One region of the Streptomyces sp. NPDC030798 genome, then DNA from elsewhere that is predicted to be linked to it. Evidence: riboswitches for the same ligand, from Rfam matches in the RefSeq annotation. Region 1 holds a riboswitch; the other holds the start of a gene.

Region 1 (4,559 bases):
CTCCACGCTCGGCTCACCGGCCAGGTCGAGGTGGACGTACTCGACGACCTTCGACGAGCGGGTCACATCGAAACGGGTGAGGTTGCCGCAGAGGGTGCAGCGCCATCGCGTCGTGGCGGTCGGCAGGGGAACCGTCATCGTGCCTGTTCGCTTCCTTCTCGCATCGGTCCGCGCCGCAACCCGGCGCGTCTGGCTCGTAACCCTACGGCCTGCGGGCTCTTCGCCGCCCGTGTGTCCACGGCGGCGAGGCGGTCTGTCAGCTTGCATCCCGTTACGTCATGCTCTGTAGTCATGATCAGTACGTGGAGCACGGCGGCCGGAAGGGCACTCAGGGCGGTGCGGGGCGGCCCGGCACCGGTGACGTACGGCCTCATCGCCCTGTGCTCCCTGATCTTCGTCCTGGGTCCGGCCTCGGGGCTCACCCCGGCGTACGGCTCCGGCGACGGGCTGCTCGCGGCACAGCGCGCGTACTTCCGGCGCTGGGGGGTGGTGCCGGCCGAGCTGTTCGAGGGGTCCGCCCGGCAGGCGCTCACCCCGGCCACGGCCCTGTTCGTGCACGGCAGCTGGGTGCATCTGCTCGGCAACATGCTCTTCCTCTTCGTCTTCGGGGTGATGACCGAGGAACGGATGGGCCGGGTGGAGTTCACCCTCTTCTACGTCGGCTGCGGATACCTGGCCCTGCTGGGCTACGCGGCCGCCAACGCCGCCTCCGAGCAGTCGCTGGTCGGCGCCTCCGGGGCGATCTCGGCGGTCCTCGGAGCGTTCCTGTACCTGTTCCCGCGCGCCCGTGTCACCAGTCTCCTCCCCTTCCTGTTCTTCCTGCCGCTGCGGTTCCCGGCGTGGGTCGTGCTGCCGTTCTGGGCAGGGCTGCAGTGGATGGCGGCCGGGCGCTCCGGCCAGGGGCCGGGGGTGGCCTACCTGGCGCACCTGGTGGGGTTCGGACTGGGGTTCTGCTACGCGTGGGCGCGATTCCGTACGACTAGAGTGAAAGCCGCCCCAGCTCCGGCCACCGAGGGAGAGAAGCAGCCGTGATCACCGCGATCGTTCTGATCAAGACCAGCGTGGACCGGATCCCGGAGATCGCGGAGCAGATCGCTTCGCTGGATTCGGTGAGCGAGGTGTTCTCCGTCACCGGTACGTACGACCTGATCGCGATGGTGCGGGTGCGGGAGCACGAGGACCTCGCCGAGGTGATTCCGGGGCGGATCAGCAAGATCCCCGGGGTGGAGGGCACGGACACGCACGTGGCGTTCCGGACGTACTCGCAGCACGATCTCGAGGCTGCGTTCTCCATCGGGCTGGATTCCTGACCGCCTGAGCGCCCGACGGCCCAAGCGTCTGCGGGGCGCGGTTCGCCCGCGGGTGCCCCGCGCCCCTCGGGGTCGGTCAGCCCACCGCCGGGACGCAGCGGCCGTTCTCCGTGTGGTACGTCCACTTCGCGCCGTGGGCGATCAGGTGCTTGGTCGCGTTGATGAACCGGTCCACGTGTTCGTCGGGGGTGCCCGCGCCGAAGCTGAGGCGGATGGCGTTCAGGGACTTCTCGCCGGGGGCCGCCTCGGGGGCGCCGCAGGTGCCCTGGGTCTGGGGGTCGGTGCCGAGGAGGGTGCGGACCAGGGGGTGGGCGCAGAAGAGGCCGTCGCGGACGCCGATGCCGTACTCGGCGGAGAGGGCGGCGGCGAAGTGGGAGCTGTTCCAGCCCTCGACCACGAAGGAGATCACGCCGACCCGGGGGGCGTCGTCGCCGAAGAGGGACAGCACCTTCACCTGCGGGACCTCGGCCAGGCCCGCGCGCACCTTGGTGATCAGGTACTGCTCACGGGCGACCAGGGCGTCCCAGCCGGCCTCGGTGAGCGCCTTGCAGGCCGAGGCGATCGAGTAGGCGCCGATCACGTTCGGGGAGCCGGCCTCGTGCCGGGCGGCGCTCTCGTGCCACTCCACGGCCACCGACCCGTCCTCGCGCCGGGTGACCTTGCGGCTGGCGCCGCCGCCCGCCAGGTACGGCTCGGCCGCGACCAGCCAGTCGGCGCGGCCGGCCAGCACACCGGAGCCGAACGGGGCGTACAGCTTGTGGCCGGAGAAGGCGATCCAGTCGACGTCCAGCTCCCGCACCGACACCGGGTGGTGCGGGGCGAGCTGGGCGGCGTCCAGGACGATCCGGGCGCCGTGGGCGTGCGCGGCGGCGGCCAGTTCACGCACCGGCCACAGCTCGCCGGTAACGTTGGAGGCGCCGGTGACGCAGACCAGGGCCGGGCCGTGACCCCCCTCGATCGACACGGCGCGGTCGGCGAGAGCGCGCTCCAGGGTCTCGACGGCCTGCTGCGGGGTGCGCGGCGCGTCGAGGCAGGTGACGCGGTCCTCCGGCCAGGGCAGCAGGGAGGCGTGGTGCTCGGTCTCGAAGACGAAGACGCGGCAGTCGGCGGGCAGGGCGCGGGCGAGCAGGTTCAGGGAGTCCGTGGTGGACCGGGTGAAGACGAGCTGGTCGTCCTCGCGGCAGTCCAGGAACCGCGCGACCGTCTTCCGGGCGTTCTCGAACAGGTCGGTGGAGAGCTGGGAGAGGTAGCCGGCGCCGCGGTGGACGCTGCCGTAGTAGGGCGCGTAGGCGGCCACGTCGTCCCAGACGCGCTGCAGGGCGGGGGCGCTGGCCGCGTAGTCGAGGGCCGCGTAGGTGACTTCGCCGCCGGTGACGAGCGGGACGGTGACATCAGCGCCCAGAACGGGCAGCGGGGCACAAATGGTCCGGGTGGCGGCAGCGGTGGGGACAGACATGGCGAACTCCTGTGAGAGGCACGGTGAATCGCCGCGCGAGCGGGTACGGCTCGAGCACGGAGAAAGAAGAAAGGGGTGTGCGGAGGCGGGGCTCTACGCCCTATCGCATTCGCTTGCTCACAGAAGGCTCCCTCAACGACCAGGACCCCTGGTGTGCGAGGGGTCCGCGCTTGCCGTAGACCTCGCTGCCTACGACCTGGTCCTCACCCGGGGCACCCCGCCACGGACGGAGGGTTGCCGGACAGCCGGCCGGGGCCGAATGGCTGTCACTCATGACCTGGACAGGAACGTACGTGAAGTGATCGCGGTCCCGCAACTCGTGTCCGGATCGCGGGACCGCACCCGCGCCGTCAGGCGTTGCTGGCGGCCACCCAGCGCTCGAGCGCCCGCTTGGCCGCGCCCGAGTCGATCGACTCCGCCGCCTTGTCCATGCCGGCCCGGAGCTGCTCGGCCAGCGTCCCGGGGCCCGGGTCGAGGGCGACGAGCGCCGCGGCCGAGTTCAGCAGTACGGCGTCCCGGACCGGGCCGGTCTCGCCGTCCAGGAGCCTGCGGGCGACCTCCGCGTTGTGCGACGGGTCGCCGCCGCGCAGGGCCTCGACGGGCACCAGCTCGATACCGACGTCGCGCGGGTCGAAGGTCTCCTCCGTGACCTTGCCGCCCCGGACGACCCACACGCGGGACGTGGCGGTGGTGGTCAGTTCGTCGAGGCCGTCGTCACCGCGGAAGACCAGGGCGGAGTTGCCGCGTTCGGCGAAGACACCGGCGACGACCGGCGCCATGCGCGGATCCGCCACCCCGACCGCCTGGGCCCGCACCTGGGCGGGATTGGTCAGCGGGCCGAGGACGTTGAAGACCGTGCGGATGCCCAACTGGCCGCGAGCGGCGCCTGCATGGCGCAGCGCCGGGTGGAACTTGATGGCGAAGCAGAAGGTGATCCCGGCCTCCTGTGCCACCTCGGCCACCCGGGCCGGGGTCAGCTCCAGGTTGACGCCCAGCTTCTCCAGAACGTCCGAGGCTCCGGACGCCGAGGACGCGGCCCGGTTGCCGTGCTTGACGACCGTGGCGCCCGTGCCGGCGACGACGATCGCCGACATGGTGGAGATGTTGACGGTCTTGGCACCGTCGCCGCCGGTACCGACGACGTCCACCGTCCGCCCGGGCACCTCGATCACGTTGGCGTGCGCGTACATCGCGCGCACGAGACCGTTGATCTCCTCGACGGTCTCGCCCTTGGCCCTGAGGGCCACCACGAAGCCGGCGATCTGGGCGTCGGTGGCCTCGCCGCGCATGATCCGGTCCATCGCCCAGGCCGTGGCATCCGCGCTCTGGTCGCGGCCGTACAGCAGGGCGTTCAGTACCTCGGGCCAGGAACGGCCCGCCGCGGTGTCGCCTCCAGCGGGGGTCACAGCGCTCATCAGCCGCTCCTGGTGTCGTAGAAAAACGGTCCGATGCCACCCTATCCAGCCCCGGGCACGGCGAAGGGCCCCGTCCGCAAGCCGGACGGGGCCCCTCTGTGTGGCGTGGCGACGCGGGGATCAGTGGTGGCCGTGGCCGCTCGTGATCTCCTTGTACTCATCGACGGTCGGCTTCGGGATCTGGTTGTCCTCGCCGTAGTAGGCGTTGCTGAGCTTGACGCGCAGCTTCTCGGACGACTTCACCTTCCGCTCGACGCCGTTCTCGTCGACCGTCGGGCCGATCTCGGCCGGCTGGTACTGCTCGTGCGCGGTGAGCGTGTGCAGCTGCTCCTGGCTGAGCGGCTCGTGCACCTCGATGAACTCACCGTGCGGCAGCCG
Region 2 (4,559 bases), on a different contig from region 1:
CGCCACTCCGGGTGGTCCTCCAGCAGCTGCCGGTACGCCAGCAGGCCGCGCACGATGTTCTTGGACAGCTCGGTGCGGTCCACCCGGACGACGGCCTTGCGCCCCTCGCCGATCTCCGCCCGCAGCGCGGCCATCCGTTCGTCCACGTCGGCCCGGTGCGAGCGCTCGCGCAGGAAGTCCGCGTCCGCGCCCAGCCCGTGCACGCCGATCCGGGTGCCGGAGGGGATGCCGGGGCCGAGCACGGCGTGACAGCAGTCGGTGAAGGCGTCCGCCCACCGCCGGGTCAGGAATGCCGCCCGGTCCGCGCCGAGGATGCCGGTGAGCAGCTCGGCCGCGATGTCGTCGGGCAGCAGCCGGAAGTAGTCCGGCGGAGCCCAGGGGGTGTGGGAGAAGTGGCCGATGCGCAGGTCGGGGCGGAGCTGGCGGAGCATCCGGGGGGCGAGGGCCAGGTGGTAGTCCTGGACGAGCACCGCGGCGCCCTCGGCCGCCTCCTCGGCCAGGGCCTCGGCGAAGGCGCGGTTGTACGCCTGGTACGACGCCCACTGCCGGCGGAAACCGGCGTCGAACAGCGGCTCCAGCGGGGTCTGGTACAGCATGTGGTGGACGAACCAGAGCACGGAGTTGGCGATGCCGTTGTAGGCGTCGGCGTGCACGGCCGGGTCGATGCCGAGCATCCGCACGTGCTGCCCGCCGGTGTCCTCGGTGGGCAGCAGCCCGCCGCCGGCCCGCCGTACCGCCTCCCGGTCGCCGTCGCCGAGCGCGGCGCACACCCAGACCGCGTTGGCGTCCGGCCCGATGGCCGACAGCCCGGAGACCAGCCCGCCACCGCCCCGTCTGGCGTGCAGCGAACCTCCCTCGCGCACCTCATACGAAACCGGGCCGCGATTGGACGCGACCAGCACCTCAGCACCGTGCGTGGAAGCCATACGCCTCAACCTAGCCCGGCCCGGAAACGCTCAAACGTACGGCAAGCCCGGCAAGGGGGCTGTATACAGCCGTTCTCGCGCGTCCTCACGGTCCTCCGCCGCCCCTTCAGGCCACCCGCCGCGCCGCGTACTCCGCGATCTCCGCCATCGGCGGCCGCTCCTCCGTGTCCACCGAGTAGGTGCGCGGTTCGAAGCCCTCCGCGCCCCGCTCGAACTGGGTCAGGGTCGGCCGGATCAGATGGCCGCGGGCCAGCCGGAGCTGGGCCGTGCGGTAGATGGCCGCCGCCATGCGGCCGAGGGCCTGGCCGTCCTGGTGGCGGTGCTTGCGCACGCCCACGTCGACCTGGGCCAGCGCGTCCAGGCCCACCAGATGCAGCGCGTCCACCAGCATGCCCAGCTCCACGCCGTACCCCACCGGGAACGGAAGCTGCTCCAGCAGGGTGCGGCGGGCCGCGTACTCGCCGCCCAGCGGCTGGACGAACCCGGCCAGCTGGGGCCAGTGCATGTTCAGCAGCGGCCGGGCCATCAGTTCGGTGACCCGGCCGCCCTGCCCGGCGGTCCTGCCGGAGGCGGGCGCATCCAGCTCGGTGCCGAGCGGGCGGTCGTACATCGCCTTGACCAGGTCGACGTCCGGCTCGGTCAGCAGCGGCCCGACGATGCCGAGGACGAAGTCGGAGGAGAACTCCCTGAGATCGGCGTCGACGAAACAGACGATGTCCCCGCCGGTGACGAGCAGCGAGCGCCACAGCACCTCGCCCTTGCCGGGCACGGCCGGGATGCGCGGGAGGATCTCGTCGCGGTGGACGACCCGCGCCCCCGCGGCCGCGGCGACCGCCGACGTACGGTCGGTGGACCCGGAGTCGACGACGACGATCTCGTCGACCAGTGGAGCCTGCTCCATGAGGTCGTGGCGGATGACCGCGACGATGTCGCCGACCGTCTCCTCCTCGTTGAGCGCGGGCAGGACGACGGAGACGGACTGGCCCGTGCGCTGCTTGGCGGCCAGGACGCGGTGCAGCGGACGGTCGGCCACGGACCAGGAGCGGGTGGCCAACCAGCGCTCGACTTCTTCCAGCACGGTCTGCGGCTCCTCACTGTTCGTGATCACACACGGTGACTCCATGGGGTCCCCTTGTGATCCATCTCGCGGTTCGGACGACTATCTCAACTGTCCTGGCCTTCGGTTACAGTCTTGAACAACGCCGATGACCATCGCATGTCGGGGGTCGCCGGCGCCCACAACCGCATACAGCTCATCCAGAGGGGCAGAGGGACACGGCCCGATGAAGCCCCGGCAACCCTCCAGCCGGTACTCGTCTTCCGAGCGAGGCTCCCGGCTAGGGAAGGTGCCAAATCCGTCTCACGGCGAAGTGCGCCGTGAGGAAGATGAGGAGAAAGGGCCTCGCCTCCATGGCTGTGCAGACAGTTGCAAGCTCCAGCAATCCCACCGTCGACCTCGGCCCCGCCGCGGCCCTGAGCTGCCGCGAGTGCGGTCACCGGGTGCCCCTCGGACCGGTCTTCGCCTGCGAGGAGTGTTTCGGCCCGCTGGAGATCGCCTACGACTTCTCGGTCTACGACACCGAGGAACTGCGTGCGCGCATCGAGGCGGGCCCCGCGAACATCTGGCGCTACGCGCCGCTGCTGCCCGTCCCCGCCGACGTGGCCGGCAAGCCGAACCTGAACCCGGGCTGGACCCCGCTCGTCAAGGCCGACAACCTCGCCCGCGAGCTGGGCGTCTCCGGCGGCCTGTACGTGAAGGACGACTCCGGCAACCCGACGCACTCCTTCAAGGACCGCGTCGTCGCCCAGGCCCTGGAGGCCGCCCGCGCCTTCGGCTTCACCACCCTCTCCTGCTCCTCCACCGGCAACCTGGCCGGCGCGGTCGGCGCCGCCGCCGCCCGGGCCGGCTTCCGCTCCTGCGTGTTCATCCCGCACGACCTGGAGCAGGGCAAGGTCGTCATGGCCGCGGTCTACGGCGGCGACCTCGTCGGCATCGACGGCAACTACGACGACGTGAACCGTTTCTGCTCCGAGCTGATCGGCGACCCGGCCGGCGAGGGCTGGGGCTTCGTCAACGTCAACCTGCGGCCGTACTACGCCGAGGGCTCCAAGACCCTGGCGTACGAGATCTGCGAGCAGCTCGGCTGGCGGCTGCCGGACCAGATCGTCGTCCCGATCGCCTCCGGCTCCCAGCTCACCAAGATCGACAAGGGCCTGCAGGAGCTGATCAAGCTCGGCCTGGTCGAGGACAAGCCGTACAAGATCTTCGGCGCCCAGGCCGAGGGCTGCTCCCCGGTGTCCACCGCCTTCAAGGCCGGCCACGACGTCGTCCGCCCCCAGAAGCCGAACACCATCGCCAAGTCGCTCGCCATCGGCAACCCGGCCGACGGGCCGTACGTCCTCGACATCGCGCGCCGCACCGGCGGCGCCGTGGAGGACGTGACGGACGAGGAGGTCGTGGACGCCATCAAGCTGCTGGCCCGCACCGAGGGCGTCTTCGCGGAGACGGCGGGCGGCGTCACCGTCGGCGTCACCCGCAAGCTGCTCAAGGCCGGCGTCCTGGACCCGGCGAAGACGACGGTCGTCCTCAACACCGGCGACGGCCTGAAGACCCTCGACGCGGTGGCCGGCACGGGCCTCACCGCGACGATTCGTCCCACCCTCGACTCGTTCCGCGAGGCGGGGCTCGCCCAGTAGTCCCGTCCTGTCGTTGCGTCTGCGGGCCGGTGGGGGCTGGTCGCGCCCCGTGGGCGAAGCCGCACATCAGCCCAGCCCCGCGCCCTGGGGCGACACCCCGACCGGAGGTTTCATCGTGAGCGTGACCGTTCGCATCCCCACCATCCTGCGCACCTACACCGGCGGCCAGGCCGAGGTCAGCGCCGAGGGCGCGACCCTCGCCGAGGTCATCGAGAACCTGGAGAAGAACCACACGGGGATCGCCGCCCGCGTGCTGGACGACCAGGGCAAGCTGCGCCGCTTCGTCAACGTGTACGTCAACGACGACGACGTCCGCTTCGAGCAGGGCCTTCAGACCGCCACGCCGGACGGCGCCGGCGTCTCCATCATTCCGGCCGTCGCCGGTGGCTGACAGGCTGACCGAATGACCGATCATTACCTTCGGTAACACCGGTTACCGATTGTTCATCGAATGGCCTCCTCCGTGAGAGAAACGGAGGGGGCCATTCTGTGTGATTGAGCGCGGTACAGTTGGGGAACGCGTTCCGCGGCTGCGGGGCGCAAGCCCCGGATTCACGCCCGCACGCCCACAAGAAGTAGCCAAAATGCGTGGGTTTTCTGCGGCATTTGCGCGCTTTGTGGAGCCCGACTTGCCCCGAAGTCTGGCGAATTCTCCCCACATTCCGGATCGTTCTCGTCCAGAATTCTCGTCCGATTGACCTGTTGCAGACGGCAGTTGGACAGATACATTCAGCCGCGGTCGACGCGTTCCGGCGCACGCCCCCGACCAATGGGGGGTGAGGTCTGACCCGGGTCCGCGAAGTGCGGATCTGTGCAAGGGCCAGTAATAGGGGAGTTAGGCATGGCTCAGGGCACCGTCAAGTGGTTCAACGCGGAGAAGGGGTACGGCTTCATCGCGGTCGACGGTGGTGCGGACGTCTTCGTCCACTACAGCGC

Evidence for each region. A riboswitch is a leader RNA that binds a small molecule or an ion and turns the genes downstream of it on or off. The one in region 1 is predicted to bind S-adenosylmethionine.
Region 2: another riboswitch for S-adenosylmethionine. It lies ahead of thrC (threonine synthase); the one in region 1 lies ahead of ACZ404_RS17325 (aminotransferase class V-fold PLP-dependent enzyme).

Annotation. Positions count from the first base shown of each region.
Region 1 covers NZ_JBVIDR010000007.1:7,075-11,633, reverse strand. The annotation lists gene ACZ404_RS17340 (hypothetical protein) at 1-138, opposite strand, end outside; gene ACZ404_RS17335 (rhomboid family intramembrane serine protease) at 292-1,032, shown strand; gene ACZ404_RS17330 (Lrp/AsnC family transcriptional regulator) at 1,029-1,310, shown strand; gene ACZ404_RS17325 (aminotransferase class V-fold PLP-dependent enzyme) at 1,387-2,766, opposite strand; SAM riboswitch class IV at 2,928-3,044, opposite strand; gene trpD (anthranilate phosphoribosyltransferase) at 3,117-4,181, opposite strand; gene qcrB (cytochrome bc1 complex cytochrome b subunit) at 4,302-4,559, opposite strand, start outside.
Region 2 covers NZ_JBVIDR010000011.1:189,339-193,897, reverse strand. The annotation lists gene ACZ404_RS25115 (alpha,alpha-trehalose-phosphate synthase (UDP-forming)) at 1-926, opposite strand, end outside; gene ACZ404_RS25110 (glucosyl-3-phosphoglycerate synthase) at 1,033-2,004, opposite strand; SAM riboswitch class I at 2,177-2,319, shown strand; gene thrC (threonine synthase) at 2,337-3,623, shown strand; gene ACZ404_RS25100 (MoaD/ThiS family protein) at 3,739-4,014, shown strand; gene ACZ404_RS25095 (cold-shock protein) at 4,465-4,559, shown strand, end outside.